Regions from separate parts of the Priestia sp. 40 genome, predicted to be linked through region 3. Evidence: predicted binding sites of a transcription regulator. Region 3 holds the regulator's gene; each other region holds the start of a gene.

Region 1 (10,389 bases), on a different contig from region 3:
CATTAGAAGTTATATAAACTAGATAATATTGCTTTATTATTTCTCTTTCTTTCTAATTAATTTTACCATAAAAGGTATTTAGAGGTAATTTATTAGTGTATATACCGTGCATTTTTAGTTACCATAATCAGCATTCTAGGTAGCAGAAGAAACCTATAGAATTTTCTATAGCTTTCTTTAAATATCTTAACTAATAAGTTAACTTAAAAGAAATTATTTACCATCATGTTGGTTGCGATTATACATTCCGTTTTGAACCATATAATATTCTATCACTTGATCTAACCATTTTTCTTCTTCCTCTGTATAAGGTGAGGCCATCATACTTTGAAAATCTTCTATTTCCTCGTTCTCTAATTTTCCAAAAGCATATATAGCTTCCTCACCAACGTATTTAAGAGATGCCTGCAAATGTTTATTTGCCAACTCTTGTACTTCTGGATCATGAACTGGTTTTCCGACTAACCTTTTCGCTTCTCTCGATAAATCAATAAATTCTCTATCTAAGGACAAATTCTCCTCGTCAGATTTATCATAAACCTTATCTGCAATCTCTTTAGAAGTGAAATGCTCAAGCCATGTACGTTGATCTTCTTCATTTTGAATGTTATTAATCAAACTAATTAATATTTCACTTGGAACATCCTCTTGATCACCTAATAAAGAAATCGTCTGATTAATTGCCTTCAGAACTTTGTCTAAATGCTCCTTTTTCTTCTCAAATGCTTTTTTCTGTTGAATTAAAGTGTTCTCTAAGTTTAAGTTCAGATTTGTATTTGTTAGCATTAATCCTATTTCTTCTAGGTTATAACCTAAGAATTTTAATGCTAAGACTTTTTGAAGTTTTACTATATGGTCCTCTCCATATAGGCGATGGCCAGAACTGAGATCTTTTTGAGCTTTGAGTAGCCCTATTTCGTCGTAATAATGCAACGTCCTTATTGAAACACCCGTTTTCTTAGAAAATTTACCAATTGAGAAACCTAAATCATTACCCAACTTACATAACCTCCTTAAAATCTATTATTAATCTAATTAATTTCATCATAATACCTGACGTAACCGGAGGTTCAAGTGTTAATTTTTAAATATACATTTGTAGTTAATATAATGTGACTTATCAGTACAAAAAAAGCCTTTAGACTCATAAATCTAAAGGCTTAAAATATGGTTAACACTTTATTAGCTATACCTGATTAAAAGCTTGGTAAAAATAAGTCCACTTAATGATGGGAACAATAAATACGCTCCTAGTGCTCCCAAAACCATTCCATCCCATCCGCCTACTACCAAAATGCTAATTGCGATTATAGTCAAAGAGATGACAAACCCAATGTTAAAAACTTTATCCCCTATGTGTTTATCAGAGTTTCTTTTTCTCTGAACCGAATGAAATATATAGGCTAATACTAATGCAGCTATAATGCTCACTAAAATGATCTTAATATCCATAGAATACCCCTTTTATCCTTTTAATTCCATTTTAACAATAATATTAAGTGAAATCACTATGTATATCATATACAGAGCTAGTTTACATAAACACTCTTTCCGGAAGACATACCAAGAAGAACCCCTTGTAGCACAAGGGGTTTGTTGAGTTCTCTTTTTATCGATTATGCAGTTTTTTATACATCCTTGGTGTCACAAGGTTTCATTCGATGGGATCAACTGAAATGATGTATAAAAAGTGCACCTTTTATACATATGCAATATCTCACCAGAGATAGCTTTTTTTAGGAAAAAATGTTAATATATAATTCCATAATGATGATGTTCAAAAGGCAACCTCTACTGACGACCAGAGGTTGCCTTTTAATTTTGCTTACCTTTTGATTAAACAAATTATAACCTAATACTATATTTTAGATATGTACATGTATATTTCACTTTTATCACATCTATATTTATCTATTAGAATAACGCTCTGCAAGCTTCTCTTTATGTGAGTTGAATATTTCTTCTAAAGAAATATCATATTTGTTAGCAATAACAATCAAGTTACCTAACACATCTCCTAGTTCTTCTGTTAGTTCTTTCTTATTCTCTTCTAAAGTTCCAGTTACTTCATCTGGTCGATCCCTTCCGATTTCTAAAGCCCTAATAGCTCTTGCTACTTCACCGGTTTCTTCAGCAAGAAAGCCAATTCGAACAAAAATATCTAAGTCTGACCAACCTCTCATCTTATAGTAGTCCTTCACCCATCGTTGAAATTCTGTTACATCCATTGATTGGTTCCACCTTTCATTTTTAAAGATCCACCTAAGTTTAACAAATGATCCATTATTATGTATAATCATTAACGGTGATTTAATTAGGAGGGGATACTTTTGAAAAGAATAGCTGTATTTTGTGGCTCAAGTAACGGGGCATCTAATCTTTATATTGAAGGAGCAAAAGCTCTAGGAAGAGAGCTTGCTAAACGTAACATTTCGCTTGTATATGGTGGGGCAAGTGTTGGAGTAATGGGTGCTGTGGCTGATGCTGTGTTAGAAGCTGGCGGACATGTCATTGGCGTCATGCCTACTTTCCTTGAAGAAAGGGAAATTTCTCATAAAAACTTGTCAGAGCTTATTGTTGTTGGATCTATGCATGAGAGAAAAGCCAAGATGGCTGAACTTGTAGATGGATTCATTACGTTACCAGGGGGTCCAGGGACATTAGAGGAATTCTTTGAAATTTTTACATGGGCTCAGTTAGGGTTACATCAGAAGCCTTGCGGATTATTGAATATTAATGATTATTACACACCACTTATTTCTTTATTTAATCACATGACAGAAGAGCAATTTCTACAGGAAAAATATCGTTCTATGGCTCTGGTAGACACAGAACCACAAGGTTTATTAGATCAATTCAATACATATCAACCTCCTTCAGTTAAAACATATATCACAAAAGCTCAAAGCTAACAAAAGAACAGGATTAGATAGTAACTAATCCTGTTCTTTTTTGTTTATTTGCAATGTAGCTTAACATAATGTACCTTTCCGGAACGCACCACCAAAAAGAGTCCCCTTGGCATTGGGGTTCTCGATGAGGCCCTGTTTCTGTTTTATGCAGCTTTTTATAAATCTTTGAAATAACTGCGTTTACTCGATACCTGAATGGGAGGAGAATGTATCAAAATTGCATGTTATATATGTATGTTCGCACGGTAAAATGTAGTGTGTATGGAAGAGATGAGATATTATTTACTTGCGGTTATATTTGATAATTAGCATTTCTACTAGAAAGCTATTTCGCTTGCCAATGGCGGGGTAGCTTTTTATATTTTCTACAATTCTTATTACGCTCTTAGTCAAAAAAACCTTGGCTAAAAGATAATTAGAAGTTTCTTATACCGTTAGTACATTTTTTTATTAAAATTTTAAGCCAAATGCCCAGTCACTTTGTCTAATAGGTATAAAAGGAAAAAGTAGAGAGGATGAATTTCGATTATTAGGATCATTAAAAAAGCTCAAAAAGGTAATGATAAAGCCTTTTTGAAGCTTTTTCAGACATATGAACAAGATATTTATCGAATGGCTTATGTATATGTCAAAAATAAGGACGATGCCTTGGACGTGGTTCAAGAAGTAGCATACCGTTCTTTTAAAAACATAGATACATTAAAAAAGCCGGAATACTTTAAGACATGGTTAATCAGGATTACCATTAGGTGTGCAATCGATCATCTAAGAAAGAATAGCAAGGTCGTTCAATTGCACCCAGAACATGAGGAAATTATCGGTTCAGATATTGAAGATATTCCCCTTACATTATCCCTTCATCAATTAGTGGAAGAATTAAATGAAGATGAAAAAAGTGTTGTTATTTTACGGTTTTACGAAGGCTATTCTTTTAGGGAAATTGCTGAGACGTTGACCATTCCTTTAGGCACGGCCAAATCTATTTTATATCGTGCTTTAGCTAAACTTCGTAAACAAGTGAAAGGCGTTGGTATTTATGAAGAATAAACTAAAACAAGAACTTGAACAAATTGAAATTCCAAAAGAATTACATATGAGAGCCAAACTCGGTGTAGAAAAGGCTAAATCAGAGCAACCAAGAAGAACGTTTAAAAAAGCAATTGTATTTCCAGCTGCCGCAGCTTTATTCCTTATAGGTTCCGCAGGTGTAGGAGCAGCGACATTTCCAAGCTTCAACCACTTACTATCTCTTGTTAGTCCCGACATTGCCTTGTTTCTTCAACCTATTGAAACCACTAGTGAAGATAAAGGAATAAAAATGAAGGTTATAGGTGCCATGAACGATGACGAAATGGCTGTTATTTACGTTACGATGCAAGATTTAACAGGTAATCGCCTTGATAAAACGCTGGATCTTTATGATTACACATTAACTGACGGGCATATGTTTAATAGCCAAATTGTTGACTACGATAAAGATACAAATACAGCCACATTACGAATTCAAGCAAATGGAGGCACAAACTTTAATAATAAAAAAATCAAATTGCGAATAAGCTCTTTCCTTAGCCAAAAGCATAAGCATGAGCGAATCAAGATAGATACTAATCTGTCGGAGCTAAAGAATAAAAATGTAGATACAATCTCTCTTAGCACAGATAGTACATCCGGAGGAGGTGGGGAAATTACTGACCAACTCGACACGGGAGAAAGTATAGAAATCTTAAAGCCTAACGAAACCATTCTTTCTCTGCCAAAAATAAAATTTATGCATGTATCAAATATTGGATTTGTGAATGGTCAACTTCACGTTCAAACAAAGTGGTCCGATGAAGATATAGATAGCCATGGAGATTTTTATTTAGTTGATCCTTCCGGAAAGAAGATAAATGCTTCTTCTAACATCTCTTATGGAGTAGATAAATCAGGGGAAACTGTTTACGGAAATAACTACGTAGAATATATTTTTGATGTAAATAGTAAAGATCTTAGTAAGTTAAAGCTTATGGGAGACCTTGTATCTAATGGTAACTATACAAAGGGTGATTGGAGTACTACATTTAAATTGCATTCTGTAGAAAGCGAAAAAAGTCTGAGCTTTAATGAAGGCTTTGGCAGCTGGGAAGCAACTAAAATCACTCTTTCATCACTAGGTGTAACGCTATACGGAAAAGGGCATTTTAAAGACACTGATAACATAAAAGTGAGTGTTAAAATGAATAATGGCAGCATTCAATCACTCGATTCGTTACAAAACTTTAGTGATAATAAAAGCGTTAAAGCTAAATTTCTATCTTCTTCTCCTTTAGATTTATCAAAAATCAAAGCAATTAATGTAAATGGTACAGTTATTAAAGTACCTAAATAAAAGATAAAGCAAAGTTTCTTAATCCTATGAATAAGAAACTTTGCTTTTTTATTGTTCACTGTTTTAACGGCTACCTTAATATTAGTCCATTAAGATCACAACAAACACAGTCCGTAAAAGTATACATTTACGGACTTTTCTTTTATGTAATAAATCTATCATTTTTATTGTTCGTTTAAGTCAAAAAACCAATTGCGAACGTACACTTGAATTCAATAACTTTTACGAACGTTTTTTTGCAGAATAAGAGAGATCTTTACAGAGTAAACGTAAAAATGAAATTTATAGTGCCAAAATGAGGGTGCTATGTAAATAATAAAAAAATTCATACCTATTATAGGTATGAACCTTTTTAAAATATAATTAGTTTCCAATAGATATTTTTTATAATAGAACCAATCCAGCTACTAATAAAACAGCACCAAGCATAATACGGAACCCTGAAGAAGAGACCGGATCCGTTACTATATCCGATGCTACTGCTAAAAAAGCTAAAGTTTTCTTAGTCTTTCCTTTTGTGTTTTTATCTTTTACAACTATTAAAATTCCTGAGATTAATAGATACAAACCAATTAATAAAACTAATATAGGTATGAAAATCCTTTCCACCTGCTTTTATGTATTATAGTGTATTTATTTTCTATGCTTTTTATAATTTAACTTAACCTTCCGATAAACCATATTTCGTCGCGGTTCTCATATTCATATTCAGCATCAATCGGTTTATAGCCTTTAACGCTTAATCCTTCAGGTATGTTTATCTTCCACTTTTTTTCAAGATTTTGGGTTTGGTGTAAACGTATAAACGGTGCTTCATCTATCTCTGTACTAAAAAAACCTTCATAGAAGCTATCCATCCCTTTTTTAGTAAATAAAATTAGGATAACAGAATCGTCCAAATCAGATGAATTAAAGCTACAAAATATGCGGTATTCCTTTTGCGTTTCCGTTCGTATGTCAAGAAGATATTGTATTTTATTAACAATCTTCTGTACAAAATATCTTTTTACGTTAATTGGAACATTCTTTGAATGGGTAAAAAACATACTAAAAGGAATATGAAGAGAGGTATATCCTTTATAATTTGGATCTTTATTATTCTGTACAGGTAGAGAATCAATTTGTTCATTAAGATATTTTGAAAAAGTACGAAGCCTTCTTCCTAAGCCTCTTACTTTCTTTTTTGAATAACAATTCTGGTTCCATTGATTCATGTATTGATTTTCCTCCAATTAATCTTTTTCTCAGTGTCCATGTTAAATTTATAAACTCTGTCTATAATATTACCTAGACAGACTTAATTTTATATTAATTTTTGCATATTCACATATTTTTTAGTAAATATTCACCTTAAAATCCAAAAAAAGTTTTTTGGTTCCGATAATCAAACTTATGTCAACTCGAACAGAAAAAGCTTGTATCTTCTTAGATACAAGCTTTTTCCATACTGTTTAGGAATTTGTTTGCCCTTGTGAGGCCCTTTCGTTACGTATATCGGTTCATAACCAAAGTGCCTTGTGTAAGATATGAATATCTACTCTCAATTTGAGGTAATACGTTTGTTGAAGTCGCTGTTAATTCTTTCAAAACTAATCAGTCCCTTCATAAATTAAGTATTTACCTTTTTACAACAATCAATAATAACATTGGTGTTGTACTGTATGTTTACCACATGTTTTAAAGTTAAAACGTTAATCGTATAAATTCTTATAGATTTTTTCTTCTTAATGAAACGCTACGTTTATATTAAAAGCCGAATAATAAAATTAAAAATCATCTAGAGTATAATTTAAAGAGTACAGATATTTAATGCTATGCCTATATGTACTCCTTTTAATAACCATTATAGTGTGAATAGAAATTAATTATAGAAAATATATGGAAAGGAAGACACCAGTGATAGGAATTGATTTCTGTATTGCCAATAATGAAAAAGAAGCAGCTGTTTCTATTAAGACTGTAAAGTTCGAGGAAAATATACAGGATTACCTGTTAGAAAGTAAGTTGGGGGATTCATTCGAATTATTAACAGGATTAGATCAATATGGTGACAAGTTGTTTTCTGTACAAGAAATAAATCAATTAATAAAGATATGTGAAGTATTGCAGACTACCTGTCGACAACCACAGGAGATAGATCTAAAAGCGAGAACATTTGCTGAATCATTAAAGGGTCTTTGCTTAGAGGCACTAGAGCTAAATAAATTAGTATTTGCGGCTGGCGATTGATGTAGTATTAAAGTTGGAATCAACGCTGTAGTCCCATCGCTTCGATAATATGAATTAATAAATTCAAAGGGGAAAACATCTTGAAAAAAACATTTTTAAATAAAAATAACACACTTATAGGACTAGGATATGAGTTTTTAGTGGTTTGTCCTCATTGTGCCTCTTGTGCAAAAGTCATAGCTTTAGATGACCCGAGCCCCTATGTTGCTAACGTCAGAAGAAGGTTTATTTGTACTGCTTGCGGAGCAACAAAAGACAAAGTTATAAAAGCAAATGGTTACGGAGAAGCTAGAGTCTCCTATGAACCTAAAGCTAATTATGAAGTAATTTTAACTGGGGACCCCTGTGACTGGTATTTTAAACTTCCACTCTACTTGCAAATTGAATGTAGTGGAAACATCTTATGGGCATTAAACTTAGAACATTTAATTTATATGGAAAGCTATATAGAAGCTGAAATTAGGGAATCACATCCCTATTATTTGAGTGTCGAGAGTCGACTTCCAAAGTGGATGAAGCTTGCTAAAAACAGGAATGAAGTATTAAGAGCTATTCAGAAACTAAAGAAGAGGCTAAATGAAAAGAACTAGTAAGTGCTACTTTTTTGTCTCTATGATAAAGCAATAGAACCCTATATACGAATTGCTACAGGTGAGTATAAGAATTAGTTTTAGACAGAAGAGAAATTGATGCTCCTTGGGTACTTACTGAAAAACCGAGTTAGTATTCTTTTATCTTCTGACTACTGCGTTAACATATATTTTTAAAATAATAAAGGAGCTGTTAAGAAGTGATGAGCAAGCATTAAAGCAAAAGAGCAAACTCTAGTGATAAGGAGTTTACTCTTTTTATTTATGTCTCTTGAAACCAAAATGCATCATAGAAGCTATTACTAACGAGATAACAGCAGCAATAGCAATCTTTATGTAAGAAAGCTCTAAAGCCCAAGGCCCATATTTATCTAAATTCAAACGATACATAGACCACCACTGTCCATTTTCACCTTTAAAGAGCGATACGACAATCCATAAAAGAATTAATAACAAAAACCATACAAAAAAGATAATATAGTTCGAAACTTTCCTATTCACTGGTCATCCCTCCCCTTCATAATTCATACCCAACATTCTTGTCTCTTATTATAGTAACAATAATCGGGAAAACTTTAGAATTTTTATTGATTAAAGAACATTTGTTCGTATATAATATATAGAACAAATGTTCTTTAATTTAAGGAGTTCTTTTAATGGATGATGGGCAGCTACCAAACAGAGTGATTATTTGTATAGACATGAAATCGTTTTTTGCCTCGGTTTCCTCTGTCATACGGGGGTTAAATCCGTTGAAAACAAGGCTTGCGGTGGTGGGAGATATCAAAAGATCAAGATCGGTTGTGCTAGCTGCCACACCTTTATTAAAGAAAGAAGGGATCAAAACAGGAAGTCGTCTTTTCGACATTCCTAAAAGGAAAGATATCCATGTGGTGAATCCATCTATGGAGAGATATATTAAGGCTTCGAACTATATTTCGAGTTTGGTGTTACAGTATGTGGCTTCTGAAGATTTTCATGCCTATAGCATTGATGAGTTGTTTATTGATGCCACAGCTTCTTTGCATTTGTTCGCTAAAACACCAGAAGAATTAGCTCATCAAATCATCAACGAGATTTACCGTAAGACACGGCTGACAGCTACTGCAGGTATCGGTCCGAATCTCTTACTGGCGAAGGTAAGCTTAGATCATGAGGCCAAGAATATCCCAACAGGAGTTGCCTATTGGCGATATGAGGATATTCCCTTTAAGTTGTGGTCCATTCATCCGATGAAGGATTTCTGGGGGATCTCATCTCCTACGGAACGACGCTTGAACCGTTTGGGTATTCACTCCATAAAAGAACTCGCTCTTTCCTCTGTAGAGATGTTACAAAAAGAATTTGGTGTCCTGGGGGAAGAAATTCACCAACATGCGAATGGCATCGATTACAGTCGTATTTCAGATGTGTACATTCCTAGCTCTCGTTCCTTTGGAAAGAGTCAGATTCTCTTTCGCGATTATATTAACCGAAAAGAAGTGGAGTTATTGCTGTTGGAACTATTAGACGATGTATGTTTTCGCTTACGCATGCATCAAGTGGTGGCCCAAACGGTTCATTTATCCATTGGCTACAGCAAACAAACAGGTGGAGGCTTCTCCAGACAAAAGAAAATGGGGAGAGCTTCGAACTTAAGCCAGGATATCTTTCCCTATTGTTTAACCATTTTACATATCTATGATAGTGGCATGCCGATTCGCTCCATCGGTATTTCCTTATCACACACTAGCATTCAAGAAGAAGAGCAAATGAGTTTATTTGAGGACATTGACCAGCGTGAAAGAGCCCATGCTCTTGCCAAAACGATTGATGATATCCGGCTGCGTTATGGCAAGAATAGTGTACTACGTGCGTCTAGTCACCTTCCTCATTCAACAGCTCGTTATCGAAACGGCCTTATAGGTGGCCATAAAGCTTAAGGAGGAAAAAGAGATGGAATCTAGAGGAATGAAAAAATGGCGTCCATTCGCCACGATGCCCGAGCAATACATAGGATTAAAGGAAGTTATAAATAAGCAACTAGAGGTAGATCAACCTGTTTTAACAGAAGAACAAATGGAACAAGTGAATTTCACCTTAATTGAAGCCTTACATACAAATAAGCAAGTGTACCTTACTTATTATAAGCGAGGTCAATGCATAACAGAGACAGGATTTATTCAGTTTGTTGATTCTCTTGGGAATGTATTCATTTTCATTGATAACGTATTTGAGTTAAAGAATAAAATGAGATTAAGCAAGCTCATTGATGTACAATTTGTCTAACCTGGAAAAATCAAGAAAGTAC
Region 2 (10,389 bases), on a different contig from region 3:
CATTAGAATAAGAAATACTGTACATGCTGTTAAAATACGTATTGTAAAGAGCTTGAACAGCACGGTCTAAAGCGTCTGCTTTCACACCAAACATCATGCTTACCTCAGAAGAACCTTGGTTAATCATTTCAAGATTCACTTCAGCACGAGCAAAAGCTTCTGTAGCTTTTGCAGCAATTCCTACTGTGCTATTCATGCCTTCTCCTACTACCATAACCATAGCAAGATCACGTTCAATAAAGATTTCATCTACTTCAAGTTCCTTTTCAATTCGAGCAAATACGCGTTTTTCCACATCTGGCGTAAGCTGATGCTCGCGCATGATGACAGAGATATTATCAATTCCTGAAGGGGTATGTTCGTATGAAATACCTTCATCTTCTAAAATTTCAAGCAATCTTCTGCCAAAACCAATTTCACGGTTTAATAAGTATTTGCTCACATGAATGTTGCAAAAACCTTTGTCCCCAGCGATTCCGACCACCGGCGTATCGCCGTGAGGACGCTCAGCTACAATAAATGTACCCTTTGCTTCAGGATTATTTGTATTCTTTACACATACAGGAATGCCTAGTTTATAAACCGGCTCTAGCGCTTCATCATGGAAGACAGAAAAACCTGCATAGGATAGTTCACGCATTTCTCTGTATGTGACTTCTTTCATTTCATGAGGCTTTTCCACAAGTCTTGGATCTACGCTATAAATAGCATCTACGTCCGTAAAGTTTTCATACAAATCAGCTTTTACTCCCGCTGCTACAATTGAGCCTGTGATATCTGAACCACCGCGCGAGAACGTAACCATGTTCCCTTCTTCAGAGTAGCCAAAGAATCCTGGAATCACCAAAATGCCCGAACGCTCTCTTAGCTGCGGCAGTTTTTCATAAGACAGTGGAAGCACTCTTGCTCTTCCGGGTTCATCAGAAACAAAAATACCTGCTTCTTTTGGATTTACATAATGAGCTTCAAACCCTAAATGGTTTAAATAAGCAGCCATTACCTTTGCGTTATTATCTTCTCCGCTTGCTTTTAGACAGTCTAATAAGCGAAACGGATCGTTTTTATGTAAATCAATAAGTGATTGTAAATTCGCAATAATATCAGTAATGATCGTTTCTGGCATAGACAAGTCAACCACAATTTCACGATAGCGATCGATTACTTGCCCAAACGCATCGACGTAATCTTCTCCAAGCTGTATTTTGGCAGAAAGTGCGATTAGCAAATCTGTCATTTTTGTATCTTCTCCGTATCGCTTACCCGGAGCTGATACAACTACCAGCTTTCTCTCTTTATCAGACGTTACAATATGCGCAACCTGTTTAAATTTCTCTGCGCTTGCAACTGAACTCCCGCCAAATTTCGCAACCTTCATGTTTGAGACACTTCCTTACTTTGTTTTTAATATTCGATTATTGTACCATATTTTATCAAGCAGAAAAGCTTATCTATCTAACTTTTCTAAAAATTAAAGGAATACTACCGTAATTGTACTCTCATAAAGAACAAATGTCTACCTCAAAAATACAAAAAGACTGATTTTACATAGTGTAAAATCAGTCTTTTTTTGTTATTCTGCTTTTGGCTTTTTTAATACACCTACAAGGACCGCTGTTACAATTGCACCAATTAAAATTGCTAGTGCATATAAAAGAGGATTTCCTTGTACAATTCCGATAACGAATACGCCACCGTGTGGTGCTGGTAAACCGATGTGGAACATCATTGTTAAAGCACCTGCTACCGCAGCACCGATAACCGATGCAGGAATAACACGGCCTGGGTCAGCTGCTGCGAATGGAATCGCACCTTCTGTGATAAATGAAAGACCCATTACATAACACGTTTTACCTGTTTCACGCTCTTGGCGAGTAAATTTGTTTTTGAACAAAGTTGTCGCAATAGCCATACCTAATGGTGGAACCATACCTCCTGCCATAATCGCTGCGTGTGGTGCATAGTTTCCAGCATCAATCATTGCGATACCAAATGTAAAGGCTGCCTTATTAATAGGACCACCCATATCAATAGCCATCATACCGCCTAAGATAATACCTAATAATACTAAGTTACCTGTACCAAATCCACTTAACCAGTGCGTTAATCCTTTGTTAATTGCACTAACTGGTTCATTTACAACATAAAGCATAATCAATCCTGAGATGAAAATTCCAAATAGCGGATAAAGAAGAACTGGCTTAATTCCATCAAGCGCTTGCGGTAAACCGCTGAATAATTTCTTTAATCCCACTACTACATAACCCGCTAAGAAACCAGCGATTAAACCACCTAAGAAACCGCCTCCACCAGAAGCTGCTAAAAGACCCGCAACCATACCAGGAGCTAAACCAGGACGATCAGCAATACTCATTGCAATGAATCCTGCTAGTACTGGTACTAGTAAGAAGAATGCATTATCTCCGCCAATTGTTTTTAGCGCCGCTGCAAATGCATTGTACGTTGGATCTTTCGGTTCTGCTGAGTGAATACCAAACATAAACGAGATGGCAATTAAGATTCCGCCCCCTACAACAAACGGAAGCATTGCTGATACACCGCTCATTAGGTGCTTGTAAAACCCTGTACGCTCTGATCCTTTACTTTCTCCGCCTTCTTTGCTGCCACCGCCGCCGCTGTATACAGGAGCGTCTCCTTTTAACGCGCGGTTAATTAATTCTTCAGGCTTGCGAATTCCTTCAGCTACTGGAACTTGAATAACTTTTTTACCTGCAAAACGTTCCATTTCTACTTGCTTGTCCGCTGCAACAATAATAGCGGTAGCGTTTTCAATTTCTTCCTTCGTCAACGCGTTTTTAACACCGCTGGAACCATTTGTTTCAACTTTAAGCGTCACGTTCATATCTTTCGCTTTTGCTTTTAGGCTGTCCGCTGCCATATATGTGTGGGCAATTCCTGTTGGACAAGCCGTTACAGCAAGCACTAATTGATCTGAAGCTGTATCCACTTCTTCTTCCGGCGCTTCATTTTCAGTTTCTTTATCATCAATTGCTTTGATGACTTCATCAATTGATGATGCTGTTAGCAACGTTTTTCGGAACGATTCGTCCATTAATAACGTAGACAAACGAGATAATGTTTCTAAGTGAGCATTATTCGCGCCTTCACTCGCTGCAATCATGAAGAATAGGTGTGCAGGCTGTCCGTCTAATGATTCATAATCAATACCTTCTGTTGAGCGTCCAAATGCAATGGCCGGTGTTTTTACCGAGCTTGTTTTTGCATGTGGAATAGCAATACCTTCCCCAATTCCCGTTGTGCTTTGAGATTCACGATTTAAAATTGCTTCTTTATAGCCAGCTCGGTCGCTTAAGCGACCAGCTTCGTCTAATTTTCCAACTAATTCATCAATAACATCAGCTTTTGACGTGCTTTTTAAATCAAGAATGATTGTATCTTTTTTTAGTAGTTCTGTAATTCTCATTCTCGGTTCCCCCTACTCTACCTTTGTGATTGACACTTGTTCACGAAGCGTCTTTACATCTTCTGCTGTACATAATTCAAGTGAGAATGCTGTGGCACTTCCTGAAGCAACTCCTGTTTGGAAGGCTTCTAATAAATCCCCTTGTTTTACATAAGAAGCAATAAATCCAGCTACAAGTGAATCGCCAGCTCCAACAGAATTTTTCACTGTTCCTTTAGGGACTGTGGCACTGTAGACACCGCTTTCGTTAATAAGAAGTGCTCCATCGCCTGCCATGGATACAACGACGTTTTGCGCTCCTTGTTCCACGAGTTTTTTACCGTATACCAGCGCATCTTCTGCACTGTTTACTTCTACATCAAACAATTCTGCAAGTTCATGATGATTTGGTTTGATAAAAAACGGCTTGTGAGACACGACGTCTAGCAAGGTTTTTCCACTTGCATCTACTACTACTTTTACTCCGTTCGCTGCTGCTAGCTCAGTCAACGTTTCATAGACAGAACTTGGAAGCGTTTTCGGTATACTCCCTGCTAATACGAAGATATCGCCTTCAGTCATTTGCTTCACTTGAGTCAATAAAGACTGAAGCGCTTCGTCTGTAATAGCAGGTCCTTGACCGTTAATTTCTGTTTCTTTTTCTGTTTTCAACTTTACGTTAATGCGCGTATCTCCATCAACTCTTGTAAAAGCTGTTTCAATATTCTCTGCTTTTAAGTAGTCTTCGATATAAGTTCCTGTAAAACCGGCTACAAAACCGAGAGCTTTATTATCAACACCTAATCGCTTTAAAACGCGAGAGACGTTAATGCCTTTTCCTCCTGGAAACTTAGCTTCATTCGTTGTGCGGTTAAGCCCGCCTTCTTCGAATGCTGAAACATGTACTACGTAATCAACGGATGGGTTCAACGTACATGTATAAATCATGATTTCACAACCTTTATGTCTGTTTTGTTTGCATACTGTATAAGTACATCGCTAGGTACGTCATTTGTTATAATTTTTGCTTCGTGTAAATCGGCTATTTTCGCAAAACTTGTTTCAAAAAATTTAGTGGAATCTGATAAAATATAAGATTCTCTAGACAGCTTCATTGCCGTTTGCTTGATCAATGCTTCTTCTGGATCAGGAGTTGTATATCCGTATTGATGATGAATCCCGTTCGCTCCCATAAAACATTTATCAAAACGATACTGTTCAAGACTTAAAAGGGCTCCATTGCCAATTAAAGCGCCCGTTTTATGTTTAACCGATCCTCCAATTAAATAGAGGGTGATACCTTGTTCTAGCATCGGGTTTAAATGCATTAAACCATTTGTCACGACAACTACATCTTTTTGCTTTAAAAAAGGAATCATTTCATACGTTGTAGTTCCTGCATCTAAAAAAATACAGTCACCTTCATTTATAATGGAAGCCGCATACTCTGCAATGTTTCGTTTATCTTGAACATTTTTGGCAGATTTTTCGATAACGCTCAGTTCGATTCGTTTACTGCGAATAAGCGAAGCGCCACCGTGAACACGTTTGAGCATTTGCTCTTCTTCTAGTTGACTTAAGTCTCTTCTAATTGTGGATTCCGAAGCGCCTGTAACTTCGATAAACTCTTGCACTTTTACAAGTTCTTTCTCTTTTAAAAGTTTTAAGATTAGTTGATGTCTCTCCGGCGTTAACATGTTCTAGCTCCTTTTTCAAAAAAGCGTTTTCATTTATTTCATGTACTTACTTTATCACGGTTTACATTCAAAATCAATCATAAAAAATCAAAAACATTCATTTTTTTAATTACAAAATGAAATTTTTTGAACGAATAATTAGATTTGCATTTGTTTTAATAATAGTTCACACAAAAGGAAATAAGCTGGTAATTCAAGAATTTGTCTACTTTTCTCATTATATGTAAAGGTTTTCTTTCACTCAATTAGCCATGACTGTTTTTGACTATTTCTTGACCGATTGAATTTTTTCTGACTGAATTACGTTTAGCTTGTCCTGTTTTAATGAGAGCCTATACATCAAAAAAGTTGTCCACCTTTTTGGACAACTCCAAGTGACCCATCATTTAAATAAAAACAGAAGCATATATAATATAGAAGCAAGTGCAGAAGAAATAGCTAAACTTGAGATAAAACGAACGAGTCTTTTTTTAATGAACTGCGTTAATTCAATTTCTCTTACTTGAGTTTTTTCATTTTGCATACAATATCCCTTCTTTAATCAAAATTTCCTAGTAGCTCAAAGTTACTACTCGCAGAATATGCTTTTATGTATTGTATGCAAGCGTTAAAAAAAAGATACAAATCGAACAAAAAAGCTACTCTTAGCTAGAGTAGCTTTCATCTTTCCATACATCTGCTTCAATTACTGCATCCGCTCGAATCGAATATGTATAACAAGGCCCTGTCACCATCAGCGTATTCGACTGCAGCGAGACTTTATCGATCGTCACTCGTTCATATCTTTGAATATGTCCTGCTTCATAGACATGAAGCGTTACTGGATGATGCTCCGAGTAACTGTTCATAATGACATTTTCAATATGCTCAATCTTCTCTTTTTCCAACCCTAAAGGCTGCTTATGCGCTTTGGGACTGTACATTTTCTTCATTTTCTCTAAATGCTCGGGCATTACTAACTTCGCATACTGTTTTAATTCATCTTGATACACGTTCATTCTCCCCCTTGACTCTTGCTTCTATTTTACCGAACAAACATTCTCATTGCAAAACTTTTTAATCAAAATAAAAGCAAACAATTCATTTTTTCATACTACATAAAAACTGTCAAAAGATTTTATATTGATAGCAGAAGCTGATTTTTAAAAAAATAATAATATCCCATCTTTAATTCGGTCTCTAGAGTTGGTATAATACATTGTCATGATTGTGTTTTCGGAGTTTTTGATGATTGGAGGTAACGTTCATGATTAATAAAATAAAAGAAATTAGCCTCATTGTTCTGGGTAGCCTTATTTTTGCACTGGCCATTAATTACTTTGCTATTCCAAATGAATTAGCTGAAGGCGGTGTAACCGGTGTAACAATGATTACTTATTATGTACTAGGCTGGTCTCCGGGTATCACAAACTTTATATTAAACGGTTTGCTGGTACTGATTGGATACAAATTACTTCACAAACGTGTTATTGCTTACACAATTATATGTATTGTTTTCACGTCTCTATTCCTACATATAACTGAAGGACTGGGAAATCCTCTTGACGATACGTTACTGGGGGCTATTTTTGCTGGAATTTTAGCCGGAGTAGGACTGGGACTTGTGTTTAGAGGAGGCGGAACTTCCGGCGGCTCTGCAGTCATTGCGCGCTTAGCTAATCAATATCTAGACTGGAATATTAGCAAAACGATGCTAGCAATTGATTTATTAGTTGTAGCAAGCGCTTATTTTGTCATCGGTGGAGAAAAGACGATGTATACGGTTATTTCTCTTTACATCGGAACAAAAGTGCTTGATTATATTATTGAAGGACTCAACCCTCGCAAAGCAATCACCATTATTTCACACCGTTCAGCTGAAGTAGCCGAACAAGTCAATAAAAAGATGCAGCGCGGCGTCACTGTCTTTTCTGCTCATGGAAGCTATACAAAAGAAGCAAAAGACGTATTGTACGTGGTTGTGAACAAACAAGAACTGCTAGAGTTAAAGCGTATTATCCATAAAGTCGACGAACAAGCCTTTGTGGTTGTCCACGATGTGCGCGACGTCTTTGGAGTAGGTTTTACTATTCCAAAAGCCAGCTAAAAACCCGCTGTAAAAAAGCGGGTTTTTTCTATTATATATGTTTGCGGTGAAAATACAGTGAACCTGCTGCTACAAAAAGAAGAAAGCTGCTTATGATAACCACTAAGAAAGTCTGTGTAGTCAGCATCAAATCCCATGACTCCCTTCCCGTTACACCTAACATTCCATACATCGGCTGAGTCCATGGGTACCAGGGACCAAATCTTTCAGAATTAACAACGAATAAATTCGGTAGTGTTAAAATGACGCTAACTGTTAAAGATGCTCCAAAGCTAGAAAGTGCCATCGACACAGCTAACATAAATGCAAGAATTGGCAACACTGCAATCCAGCCGCCTAGCATATTTCCAGCTATCATTTTTAATGGAATAGTACTCGGATAGTCTTTCAACATGCTAACCCCTAATAAAACAACAAATACAAGCACTTGAAGAATTCCCATAAAAGCCGCTGCTGTGATCAATTTTGCTCCGTATACTGCTGTCCTTGTCACAGGAAGAGATAATAATTGTTTCCACCCTCCTGCTTCGTGTTCGTATCGACAAACGAATGAAGTTACTAAACCGCCAATTAACGGAAAAAGCAATAAGCCGTGAACATTGGCAATGAAAGCACTTGCCATAAGCCATTTCATTTTCCCATTTGGCAGCGCCGGGTCTCCCACAAAAAGGATAGCAGCGATAAGAATTGGACTAATAAAAAGATATATCCAGGCTTTTGTTTTCAACAATTTAAACCATTCTACCTTACATAATTGCCACAACATTTACGCCACATCCTTTCTGATAAAGTGAAAGGCGCCTGCACCATATAAGAAAATACCAATAATTGCACCTGTTATCATATACGTATTCCGGTAATCAGAAAATACTAGCATCGGCCATTGCCAAATAAACCAGCTTGGCAACTCTCCCATACCACTCATTGTCACACTCATCATAATACCTAGTGCAAGAGAACGGCTTTGATTTTTGAAAAGTATGGACAACCATATTTGAATAGCTACAAACGGGATGGCTGAAAAGAACGGATAGAAGTTATAAACAAAAAGAGTTTTCCAAGAAGGGGGAAGACCAAATCCCAACCACCACCCTAGCCCGATTATACCAATCAATAGAAAAGCAGAAGCGATGAGTAACATAGCCATAACTACTATAAATTTTGCCGTATAAACACTTAGGCGGCTTACTGGTAAGCTCAGCAGCTGCTTCCAGGAGCTTCTGTGATATTCAACATGCGCTATATTTGAAGCAAGAATTGTTCCTCCCAGTAAAAAAGCTGTAGGAAGCGTAATGTTTATTTCATGAAAAAGACCTTCCCACACATTTGGATTTTGTTGAATTAAATATTCATATCGAACGCTGTAATCTACCAGTGTTAAGCCTACTACACCTGCTGGACCTAAAAATAATAAAAACCAGAGCCATTTTCTTTTTAATTTCATACACTCAGCCTGCAGTATTTTTATGAACATGTTCATTCTCCTCGTTCGTCAGCTTTAAAAAGATATCTTCTAGTGACTTTGTTTTTTCTTCGACGCGATAGATAGAGACATTTTCTCGCACGAGTTGATAAACAAGATGTGCCACTCGCTCATGATCAATATAATCTAGAAGGAGACTGTTTTTATTGACAGTAGGTACAAATCCGTTTGTTAATAGTATTGTTTTTGCCTTTTCTATTTCCCCTATTGTAAATGCCACTTGATGTTTGGCCTTTTTGCGAAGCGATTCAATTGAGCCATTAAATAGCATCTTTCCTTTTGTAATAATGCCCACTTGAGTCGCTAAGTGGTCAATTTCATAAAGTAAATGACTTGAAATTAAAACGGTAACGCCATTTTCCCTTGGCATTTCTTTAATTAATGAGCGAATTTCTTGAATCCCTGCAGGATCTAGTCCATTAGTTGGTTCATCTAAGATTAATAAGCGAGGGTTTCCTAGAAGTGCTGAAGCAATGCCAAGACGCTGTTTCATCCCAAGAGAAAATCCTTTAACTGGACGATTTGCTTCTTTTGTTAACTTTACAATATCTAGTACTTCATCCACTCTATTTCTAGATACGCCCAGTATCTTGCGAAGTACCTCTAGATTTTCTCTTGCAGTTAAATGTGCATAATAAGAAGGGCTCTCTACAAGTGAACCTATCTTTTTTAAGGCTCGAATATGCTGCCTATGATTTATTATTCTTTCTCCAAACAGCTCAATTTCACCGCTCGTTGGCTTCATTAGACCAAGAAGCATTCGAATCGTTGTTGTCTTCCCTGCTCCGTTTGGTCCTAAAAAACCATAGATGTCTCCTTCTTTAATGGAAAGATTCACTTCGCTTACAGCTTCTACTCCTTTAAATACTTTTGTCACCTGAGTCGTTTTAACAATTTCCACTTTTATCACCTCTCTATTACTATAAACAGAGAAAGTTAAGAGGAAGGAAAAGAAAGGTTAAAATTCGTTTAAAAAAGCGAGTGAATTAATCACTCGCTTCATACACAATTTGAATATCCGTTCCATGCTTTGTTGAATGAATTGACCACGTTAACTCCATTTCTTTAATCATTACATCCACAACCGCTAAACCTACACCGTTTTGTTTGGTCTCACTATTCTTTTTAAAGCCTGACCCTTTATCAGAAATGATAAGAGAAGATGAACTATGTTCTTGAACAAGGCGAAAACCAATAAAACGACCTTCTTTAGCATGACGAATTACGTTTTGACATAAGTTATCTATTATTCTTTCTAACCACTGCACGTCTCCGTACCAGTATAGAGACTGAGGTGGAAGTTGAATATCCACTTCCATATTCTCTTCTTCAAATAGTGGATACCACTGCGCAATGCTTTTTCTAAGAAATCGAGTCATATCAATTTCCTCTTCTTGATACGGATATTTTCCATTTAACAGCAGCGTATAGGAAAATAAATTATCTATTAAATTACTAACAAATTCTACTTTAGCATCAATTACTTCAAGAGACTGTTGAACATTCAACGTTACTTCTTCATTTTTCAGCTGATAAATATGAGTCCGAACGGTCGTGAGCGGTGTTCGTAAGTCATGCGATAGACTCATAATTAAGTCTTGCCGCAGCTGTTCTTCTTGCTGCTCTCGGTTTCGACTTTCATGAAGCTGTTTAATCATTTGATTAAATGATTGTTCTAGCTGTCCAATCTCATCTGTGGAAC
Region 3 (10,389 bases):
AAAATTCCTACCCTATGATACCATATTTTATTATTTTGTATATATTTTTCTTGTAGAGTATAATATTAGATTGTTCTGAAATTACAACAGCGGCACAACGTTTGATAAAAGGTTCAGCGAAGTAGGCATTGATTTAGTAATAGATAAAAGAGGTTGGGAAAAAAGGATTTTAATCGAAGTGAAAAACGAACCATTGATCACCATGTTTGATTAGTGGTTCGTTTTTTATGGTGAACGTAGGTTTCATTTGTTTAGTTCCTTCCAGCAGTTGATTGGAGGGCAAGGCGAAGACTCCTGCGGAGAAAGCGGAAGGGATGAAACTCCGCAGGAGCACAAGCAACGAGGAGGCTCATCGGCTGCCCGCGGAAAGAGAAGTCTTGCATGGAAATGAACTGCGGCGTCATAAGCGGTTCAGCTCATGTATTTCGCTTGTTCGTATTTAGGTTGAATTCATTTAGTTATGTCTCAACTTCTTTTATGTTTTAAATCGATCTTTTAATAAGTTCCATAGTGAGCTCACTCCTAGGCTAATGCTGATTAATATTCCTGATAGAGCTACTATTAAAGCGATATATTCAAAGATAGAAAACTGCTTCATACTATCCCAATTGATGTTTCCCTGTAGCTTGCTAATAACTAAATTCATTCCGTAAATACCGGAAAGAACGGTATAAATCGTTAAAATTAATAATAAGTAATTGTGACGCTTGGCCGCGATTTTCTCTTGATTTTGATACAAAGTACCAAGGGTTTCTTTGACTTCTTGATAAAGAGAATTGATGTGGAAAATTTTTTTAAAGAGCTCAGAAAACTCTTGACCTTCTGTGCGAGAGCTAATTTCTAAAAATAAATATTTGCCTGAAAACACGGTAATAGAGCGGATTAGTCGCTCAATGCCCTCTGAATTTTTATGAAACGTGAGCTGAGAATACTCATAAGATAGTTTTAGCAACACGATTTTATAGAAAAAATGTAAAAATAAATTATAGTAATGCTGGCCAAATAGATGATTCATCAAAAGCTGATCCGTTTTAGAGTCTGTCGATTTAGAAATACATGAAAACACATGGTCTGTGATGACGTAATAAGTTTCAGGAGCCCACCTTTCATACACGTGTTTAGTATTATACGTTTTAATATACTCATGATTGTGTGCAGAAATAAACGCTTTCCCGTCAGGCGTATAGCTATTTAGCTGCCCAGTACGAAATAAAGTTGTGGAATTAATTTCTTGCTCTTGATTTACCGTTACATAACTTAACACAAACATCCGTTCATCGATAAAATAAGGAAGGCTCCCAACGTGCTGTTCACGCGTGGCTTCTTTCTTGATGTGTTCGTTCAAAAATGGCGCAAGCTGTGAAAAAATATAATCTTGTACTTTGCTATAGCGATGATGTTCATAGGTAATGGTGGATCCATGCTCTTCAGCAAGCTTCGGTTCTAATACACGAAAATGATTCATGAATTCTAAAATGTCATCATAGGTGTAATGGTTATGGCTCATTTCAGTGCGAATGGTCATGACGCCAATTTCAAAAGGACATAAAAAAACATCCACAGACAGCACGTTGCTAGACACGGTGGTGGAAGAAGTATGTAACGTAATGGTATGGTCTATTTTTTTTGAAAATCGAAGCAACCCTTCTTTTTCGCACGAATCAGGGAATAGAATGCATTCAATGTAAGGAAGAAAATATTGATCCAGGCTATCATGAGATACGTAATATTGTTCTCCGTAGTATTCTTTTTCTAAATCTTTGTTTTGAATGGAAAAAAACTCGAACAAATTTGCTTTCAGTGCATGAACAAGCTGCTCTTTATTTTTTCGATCAAAGGAAAAAGGAAAAAGAAACATGTTCATTGCTTTGGTAGGTACAATGGTTTGAAATGGTTCTGTTTTCCTAGGTGTATTAGTCATAAACTACATCCTTCTTATAGTCGATGGTATTTCCTTGTAAGATTCGAGGAAATGCAGATAGAAAGTAAAAGGTAAAACAAGCTTTATAAAAACTGTTCTACCTGCCTGCAATGATTCAACGTATCATTTATAATATGCCAATTTTTTTAGAAAACAAACGTAAAAAAACCAACTAACATCATGATTAGTTGGTTTTACATACAGTGTCTGATTAGTGAATCGTGCGATATACACCAGTTACTTTTCCCAAAATCGTTACGTGGCGAAGAATAATAGGCGCCATCGTTGAATTTTCAGGCTGTAAACGAACGAAATTTTCTTCTTTAAAGAAACGTTTTACCGTTGCTTCGTTGTCTTCGGTCATAGCAACCACAATATCTCCATTATTAGCCGTTTGCTGCTGACGTACGATTACCATATCGCCATCTAGAATACCTGCTTCAATCATACTTTCTCCCATAATTTCAAGCATGAATACATGATCATCTGGAGAAACGAATTTATCTGGAAGAGGGAAATATTCTTCCACATTTTCAACGGCTGTTATAGGAAGACCCGCTGTTACTTTACCGATAACAGGAACATTAATGACATTGCTTTTAGGAATGTTTACTTCATCTAGTTGAAGAACTTCGATTGCTCTTGGTTTTGTTGGATCTCTTCGAATTAACCCTTTACTTTCTAAACGAGCTAAATGCCCGTGTACAGTGGAGCTAGAGGCTAATCCTACTGCTTCCCCAATCTCACGAACAGAAGGCGGATAACCTTTTAATTTTACTTCGTGCTTAATAAAATCTAGTATGTCTTGTTGACGTTTTGATAGCTTCATATTTTTCACCTCGATTTTAGCTATTCTTTAGGTGAATTATACCACGTGATGTGTCAATATACAAACATAAGTTCGAAGAATTCCATTGACAGAAACAAATGTTCTCAATAAAATAAGAACATATATTCTGATAGGGGGATCATAATATGCAACAATTCTTACATTCTATGAAACATTACGCTATTTTTTTTGCAGTTATCGCTGCACTTACATATGTATTGACGCTGGTTTTAGGAGCGGATAAAGTAGATTTAGACAAATATTCAACGGTTACGATTACAAAAGGAGATACGCTTTGGGACTTGTCCAACAAGTATCATAATCACCATCATTTGACCACCAATGAATTTGTCAAATGGGTTGAAGACGTCAATGATTTAAACTCAGATACTGCCCAGTCTTTATCTCCTGGAGATAAATTATATATTCCTGTTTTAAAAAAAGAGTTACATAATCAAGTGGCAATTGAACAGTAGTGTGTAACGGCCGTTCCTGAATATTGTTAGAAGCCGAAAAGGTCGTGATAAAAGTGGACGCCATTATTTATTGCCGTGTCAGTACGGATAAAAAAACCCAAGAAACATCTTTGCAGCGCCAGCAAGAAGAATTAAAAAAGCTTGCTGATCTTCATCATCTAGAGGTGAAAAAAGTCGTGATGGAAAAAGCAAGCGGATATGATGTAGACAGAGAGGGTATTTTGGATGTTCTTCATACAATGAAAGAAGAGAAAATATCCGTGCTGCTCATTCAAGACGAAACACGATTAGGCAGAGGAAATGCCCGAATTGCGCTGCTTCATGCTTTTCATAAAGAAAATGCTACCATCTATACGATTAGTCATCAAGGTCAGCTTCAGCTTTCAGAATCTGATTCAATGGTGTTAGATATTATTAGTTTAGTGGAAGAGCATCAGCGGAAATTACATAATGCTAAAATTAAAAGAGGAATGAAAAGAGCCGTAGAAAACGGTTATCGTCCGCAGCAAAATTTAAAAAACCAGGGAGTTAACTCGGGAAGAGAAAAAAAAGAAGCGCCGATTGAAGAAATTGTCCGCCTTCGTCATAACGGCTTAACCTTTGCTGAAATTTCAGTTACGCTAAAAGGTTTTGGTTATAATATTTCAAAAGCGACGGTACATCGTCGCTATCAAGAGTATCAAGAGAGTGCTCAATCTCTTGATAAAACGAAAGAGATTTAGTAAGATGACTACATGTTGCCGGAACGGTTCGGTAATTTTAATTATTGATTATAAGGAGATAGGTTTTATATGCTATCAAAAGATAAACTTGCTCGTATTAATGCTCTTTCAAAAAAGGCAAAGGCTGAAGGTCTGACAGAATCTGAATCGAAAGAACAGCAAGAGCTACGTCAGGAATATTTAAAAGTTTTCCGACAATCTATGACAAATCACCTTCATACGATTAAAGTTGTGGACGAAGAAGGTAAAGATGTTACGCCTAAGAAGTTAAAAGAGAGTAAAAAGAAGCGTCTTCACTAAGACGTTCTAGTAAAACTAGAGGGAGTGTTCCCTCTAGTTTTTTGTATATTTTTAATAAGGCGTACAAAAACTGTAAAAGTGGAAAATTTTTTGGTTCAAGTATTGTACAAATAAGCAAATCATTAGTATGATAACATATGTACATAGTTTTGAAAGGAATGAAGAGTATGACACAACGTATTGAAGATCTTTCGATTGCAACAATTCGTACTTTATCAATCGATGCGATTGAAAAAGCAAATTCAGGTCACCCAGGTATGCCGATGGGAGCTGCTCCAATGGCATATACATTGTGGACAAAATTCATGAACATCAATCCAAAGAATCCAAACTGGTTTAACCGTGACCGCTTTGTATTATCAGCAGGACACGGATCAGCACTATTATACAGCTTGCTTCATTTAGCTGGATATGACTTATCAATTGAAGACCTTAAAAACTTCCGTCAATGGGGAAGCAAAACACCAGGTCATCCAGAGTTCGGTCATACAGCAGGTGTTGATGCAACTACTGGCCCACTAGGACAAGGTATTGCAATGGCTGTTGGTAAAGCAATGGCAGAACGTCATTTAGCTGAAACATACAACAAAGAAGGTTTAGAAATTGTAGACCACTTTACGTATGGTATTTGTGGTGACGGAGACTTAATGGAAGGTGTATCTGCTGAAGCAGCTTCATTAGCGGCACACTTAAAATTAGGACGTTTAGTTGTTTTATACGATTCAAATGATATTTCTTTAGACGGAGATTTAGATCGCTCGTTCTCTGAGAACGTAGAAGATCGTTTCAAAGCTTACGGATGGCAAGTAATCCGCGTTGAAGACGGCAATGACTTGACAGCGATTGCAAACGCAATTGAAGAAGCAAAAGGCGATTTAACACGCCCAACGCTAATTGAAGTAAAAACAACAATCGGATTTGGTTCTCCAAACCACGCGGGTACTTCTGGCGTGCACGGTTCTCCATTAGGTTCCGATGAAACAAAATTAACAAAAGAAGCTTATGCATGGACATTTGAAGAAGATTTCTATGTGCCAGAAGAAGTGTATGCTCACTTCAAAGCTACAATTGCTGAAGATGGCCAAAAGAAAGAAAACGAATGGAACGATGTATTTGCACAGTATAAAGAAAAATATCCTGAACTAGGTCGTCAATTTGAACTAGCAGTAGAAGGAAAGTTACCGGAAGGCTGGGAAGAAACGCTTCCAGCATACGAAACGGGTTCAAGCTTAGCTAGCCGTGCTTCTTCTGGAGAAGTATTAAACGCAGTAGCACAAGCTGTACCTCAATTCTTCGGCGGTTCAGCTGACTTAGCTGGCTCAAATAAAACAATGATTAAAGGTTCAGAAGACTTCACTGCAGCTGATTACAGCGGACGTAATATCTGGTTCGGTGTACGTGAATTTGCAATGGGAGCTGCATTAAACGGTATGGCTCTACACGGCGGTGTAAAAGTATTCGGAGGAACATTCTTTGTATTCTCTGATTATCTTCGCCCAGCAATTCGCTTAGCAGCTTTAATGAAGCTTCCTGTAACATATGTATTCACACATGACAGTATCGCAGTTGGAGAAGACGGCCCAACACATGAGCCAATTGAACAATTGCCATCACTTCGTGCAATGCCAGGTCTTTCAGTGGTTCGTCCTGCAGATGCAAATGAAACAGCTGCTGCATGGCGCTTAGCATTAGAGTCAACTGACCGCCCAACGGCGCTTGTATTGACTCGTCAAAACTTGCCAACGCTTGAAGGTACAAAAGAAAATGCATACGAAGGCGTGTCTAAAGGTGCATATGTTGTATCTAAAGCTGGTAAAGACCAAGCGGATGCATTAATACTTGCAACAGGCTCTGAAGTAAGCCTAGCAGTAGAAGCACAAAAAGCATTAGCTGCAGAAGGCATTGACGTATCTGTAGTAAGCATGCCTGCATGGGATCGTTTTGAAGAGCAATCTGCTGAGTACAAAGAAAGTGTTATCCCTAAATCAGTGAAAAAACGTTTAGGTATTGAAATGGCTTCTACACTTGGCTGGGAACGCTATGTTGGAGACGAAGGACAAGTTCTTGGTATTAATCACTTTGGTGCATCTGCTCCTGGTGAAACAATCATGAAAGAATTTGGTTTTACAGTTGAAAATGTAGTAGCAAAAGTGAAAAGCTTGCTTAATGCATAATTCTTTTTCATAAGAAAGAGCAGACTCCTGTGGTCTGCTCTTTTTTTTCGACAAAAAAACAAAGGAATTTTTTCATCGATAGACAAGCATTGCGTACACCATTCGGTATAATGGTACAAAAAAGAACGAGCCGAAAGGGAGGATGAATCGTGAGAACGTATGAAGTATATTTAATGGAGGAAGAAGTTGCATCATCCTATTTTCGAAGAGAAAAGCTCATTTATCAGCTGCTGATTGAATATAGAATGAAACGTCACTTGCAGGAAACGCACTTACAAAAACAAGTTCATTACATTACTCGCCAACTGCCCATTTCATTTATTCAACGAGAATTGCTTCAGGCGTTTTCTCATTATCCTCATTTTTTCACTCATCAAGAGACGTTTGTGCTGGAATATCCTCATAAAAAAAGTCGAGCATCTATAAAATTAACGAATCGCTGTATAACAATTGAAGGAGATGGCAATGTTGATGCTGAGACAGCTTTTTTTGAAGTATTACGCAAGCTAGATCCTTGTTTTTTAGCAGTGAATTATGGAACGGATGAATACGGCTGGCTGAGGCCTGTGAAAACAAGAAAATTTGTGTAATTATTTAAGGAAATTGGAACGGAAATATTGTATAATAGCGTATGGTCTAGTACACTGTAAGTTAGACAACACGAAGGAGGAAGTAATACCATGGGAATGTATATTCTAGTTGGTGTTCTAGCATTAATTGTTGGGATAGCGCTAGGATTTTTCATTGCTCGTAAGTATATGATGAGCTATCTGAAGAAAAATCCACCAATTAATGAACAAATGTTAAAAATGATGATGATGCAAATGGGCATGAAACCATCGCAGAAAAAAATTAACCAAATGATGAAAGCAATGAACGGCCAAATTAAATAATGGTTAATTGGACAGACACTCTCTATTCAGAAGGGTGTCTTTTGTTTTATGATAGAGATAAGAAAATGGTTGTGGGGCTAGGGGGATACGATGAAAATTTTTCGAGAGTTATGGTGGTTTTTCAAACAGGAAAAAAAGTCTTACATAACGGGGATAGCGCTGCTCATTATTGTGGCAGCATTAGAACTTCTCCCGCCTAAAATTATTGGTTTAACGGTAGATGGTATTAAAGAAGGGACGCTGAATGGAAAGCGCTTAATGCAGATGGTTGGCATTTTGCTAGGAGCTGCTGTTGTGGCCTATTTCACAAGATACATATGGCGTATTATGATATTTGGTTCATCTGTTAAACTAGCCAAGCAGCTGAGAAATACCCTCTACACTCATTTTACCAAGATGAATCAGGCCTTTTATCAGCGACGGCGAATTGGGGATTTGATGGCCCATGCAACAAACGATATTCAAGCTATTCAACAAACTGCAGGTTCGGGCGTTTTGACACTCGTGGATTCCATTGTCACAGGAGGGCTTGTTCTATGCACAATGGCCCTCACAATCAGCTGGAAATTAACGCTTATTTGCCTTATTCCTATGCCGCTTATGGCCGTTTTAACAAGTTATTATGGTACATTGCTTCATGCGCGGTTTCACCACGCACAAGCCGCATTTTCTACTTTAAATGATAAGGTTCAAGAAAGCATTAGCGGAATTAAAGTCATTAAGACGTTTGGGGAAGAAGCAGCTGATGTCGAAGAATTTCGCATTAAGTCTGCAGATGTTGTCCAAAAGAACATGAAAGTAGCCAGAGTAGATGCATTGTTTGATCCGACCATTTCGATTATTGTAGCACTTTCTTTTTTACTTGCTCTTATTTTTGGCAGCAAGATGGTTATTAATGAAGAGTTAACACTGGGTCAGCTTGTTACCTTTACAACTTATTTAGGCCTTCTTATTTGGCCGATGCTCGCGTTTGGCTGGCTATTTAACATTGTGGAACGAGGAAGAGCATCCTATGACAGGGTATTTTCTTTATTAAAAGAAGAAAATTCGATTGAAGAAGCAGCGCATCCTAGTGTTGAAATGCCAACAGGAAATATTGAAGCTGTTATTCATAGGTTTTCGTATGGTAAAGCAGATGAATATACGTTAAACGACATTTATTTTACACTTTCTCGCGGTCAAACGTTAGGGATTGTCGGAAAGACGGGTGCTGGGAAAACTGCTCTTTTAAAGCTGTTGCTTCGTGAATTTGATGTAAGCGACGGAGCTGTTTTATGGGGAGGAAAAGACATTAAAGACTATGCGTTTGATTCATTGTACAAAAGCATTGGATATGTTCCTCAAGATCACTTTTTGTTTTCAACCACAGTCGCTGCTAATATCGCGTTTGGAAAAAGAGAAGCAAGCAATCAAGAAATCCAAGAAGCGGCTAAAGTTGCCAATGTACATAGAGACATCCTCGATTTTACAGATGGCTATCAAACAATAGTAGGTGAAAAAGGCGTTTCTTTATCTGGTGGACAAAAACAGCGTATCTCGATTGCAAGAGCTCTTCTATTAGATCCTGAGCTTTTAATTTTAGACGATTCGCTATCGGCGGTAGATGGAAAAACGGAAGCGGGTATTTTACAAGCGCTAAAGCAAAAACGTCAAAATCGAACAACGATTATTACAGCGCATCGGCTGAGCTCGGTTACTCATGCAGACCTGATTCTTGTACTTGATAAAGGGAAAATTATTCAGCGAGGAACTCATAAGGAGCTGCTTAGCGTGAGCGGCTGGTACCAGGATATGTACGATAGACAGCAGCTTGAACGTGCAGTAGAAGAAGGAGAGACGAAAAATGAAAATTGAGCATTCTTCGGTACATACACGTCTGTTTCGCTACACAATTCCGCATAAAAAATCATTTTTTTTAGCGTTCACACTATTATTAATTGCTACGGCTGCGGATTTATTAGGGCCCATTTTGATTAAAATTTTCATTGACGATTATTTAACTCCTAAGTATTTGCCTCTTCAGCCTCTTGTGTGGCTTGCAAGCAGTTATTTGCTTTTACAGCTTTTAAAAATTGTCGTTCAATACTTTCAGCTTCTGCAGTTCCAAAAAATTGCGCTTCAAATTATTCAGCAGATTCGAATTGACGTTTTTTCTCATGTTCATCGCCTGGCTCTTCGCTTTTTTGACAACACGCCCACAGGAAGCCTGGTATCTCGAATTACAAATGACACGGAAGCCATGAAAGAAATGTTTGTGGAAGTCATCGCGGTTTTTATTCAAAATGGGGTATTTTTGGTCGGTATTTTTATAGCCATGTTTATGCTAGATGTGAAGCTGGCTTTTTATTGTTTAGTTCTTCTCCCGTTCATTTGGGGACTTATGAAGCTTTATCAGCATTACAGCGCTATTTACTACGGGCAGCTTCGAGAAAAGCTAAGCCAGTTAAATGCCAAGCTTCATGAGTCTTTGCAAGGCATGTCTATTATTCAGTTATTTCGTCAAGAAAAGCGGCTGCGCTCGGAATTTGAAGAAATCAATGATGAGCATTACAAAGCGGGGATGCGTAATATTAAGTTGGATGGTTTGCTGCTAAGACCGGCAGTCGAAATTCTTTACATTTTAGCCGTTATTCTTGTGCTCAGTTATTTTGGTATTTCCGTAGCTGACAGTCCTGTTAAAATTGGTGTTCTTTACGCGTTTATCAACTACTTGGATCGGTTTTTTGAGCCTGTTAATGAAATGATGCAGCGTCTTTCTATGTATCAGCAAGCGATGGTATCAGCCTCTCGGGTATTTGACTTGATGGATGAAAAAGAAAAAAATCCAGTGATGACAGGAGAACAAAAGCAGGGGATTCAAAAAGGAACGGTAGAATTCAGAAACGTCACGTTTTCCTATGACGGTGTTCGAGACGTGCTGTCTGATATATCATTTACGGTAAACGAAGGAGAAACAGTCGCTTTAGTAGGACATACTGGAAGCGGGAAAAGCTCCATCATTAACTTATTAATGCGTTTTTATGAACAGCAAAAAGGAGACATTTTGATCGATAATAAGCCGCTGTCGTCTTTTA

What was found. Region 3 encodes LexA, which represses DNA repair genes until DNA is damaged. Its sites were predicted from a motif close to CGAACATATGTTCG; they were not measured.
Region 1: ACO1DI_RS22965 (DNA polymerase thumb domain-containing protein) is a predicted target of LexA. The motif match lies at 8,695-8,708, and genes of this name have one in related genera.
Region 2: ACO1DI_RS18640 (YolD-like family protein) is a predicted target of LexA. The motif match lies at 6,147-6,160, and genes of this name have one in related genera.

The regions. Positions count from the first base shown of each region.
Region 1 is NZ_JBMPZA010000022.1:74,004-84,392, forward strand. It holds gene ACO1DI_RS22910 (MerR family transcriptional regulator) at 214-999, opposite strand; gene ACO1DI_RS22915 (YesK family protein) at 1,183-1,452, opposite strand; gene ACO1DI_RS22920 (MazG-like family protein) at 1,908-2,228, opposite strand; gene ACO1DI_RS22925 (TIGR00730 family Rossman fold protein) at 2,331-2,912, shown strand; gene ACO1DI_RS22930 (RNA polymerase sigma factor) at 3,432-3,959, shown strand; gene ACO1DI_RS22935 (DUF4179 domain-containing protein) at 3,949-5,280, shown strand; gene ACO1DI_RS22940 (hypothetical protein) at 5,665-5,847, opposite strand; gene ACO1DI_RS22945 (DUF3916 domain-containing protein) at 5,937-6,494, opposite strand; gene ACO1DI_RS22950 (hypothetical protein) at 7,177-7,509, shown strand; gene ACO1DI_RS22955 (hypothetical protein) at 7,590-8,099, shown strand; gene ACO1DI_RS22960 (hypothetical protein) at 8,358-8,600, opposite strand; gene ACO1DI_RS22965 (DNA polymerase thumb domain-containing protein) at 8,756-10,021, shown strand; gene ACO1DI_RS22970 (YolD-like family protein) at 10,035-10,367, shown strand.
Region 2 is NZ_JBMPZA010000016.1:43,758-54,146, forward strand. It holds gene ACO1DI_RS18615 (aspartate kinase) at 1-1,375, opposite strand, end outside; gene ACO1DI_RS18620 (PTS fructose transporter subunit IIABC) at 1,571-3,442, opposite strand; gene pfkB (1-phosphofructokinase) at 3,455-4,369, opposite strand; gene ACO1DI_RS18630 (DeoR/GlpR family DNA-binding transcription regulator) at 4,366-5,118, opposite strand; gene ACO1DI_RS18635 (hypothetical protein) at 5,501-5,641, opposite strand; gene ACO1DI_RS18640 (YolD-like family protein) at 5,763-6,116, opposite strand; gene ACO1DI_RS18645 (YitT family protein) at 6,365-7,204, shown strand; gene ACO1DI_RS18650 (ABC transporter permease) at 7,236-7,970, opposite strand; gene ACO1DI_RS18655 (ABC transporter permease) at 7,971-8,678, opposite strand; gene ACO1DI_RS18660 (ABC transporter ATP-binding protein) at 8,653-9,588, opposite strand; gene ACO1DI_RS18665 (HAMP domain-containing sensor histidine kinase) at 9,674-10,389, opposite strand, start outside.
Region 3 is NZ_JBMPZA010000005.1:755,036-765,424, reverse strand. It holds gene ACO1DI_RS05080 (hypothetical protein) at 269-391, shown strand; gene ACO1DI_RS05075 (hypothetical protein) at 476-1,921, opposite strand; gene lexA (transcriptional repressor LexA) at 2,133-2,750, opposite strand; gene yneA (cell division suppressor protein YneA) at 2,897-3,226, shown strand; gene ACO1DI_RS05060 (YneB family resolvase-like protein) at 3,280-3,948, shown strand; gene ACO1DI_RS05055 (DUF896 domain-containing protein) at 4,018-4,248, shown strand; gene tkt (transketolase) at 4,416-6,422, shown strand; gene sirA (sporulation inhibitor of replication protein SirA) at 6,572-7,012, shown strand; gene ACO1DI_RS05040 (YneF family protein) at 7,103-7,315, shown strand; gene ACO1DI_RS05035 (ABC transporter transmembrane domain-containing protein) at 7,406-9,169, shown strand; gene ACO1DI_RS05030 (ABC transporter ATP-binding protein) at 9,159-10,389, shown strand, end outside.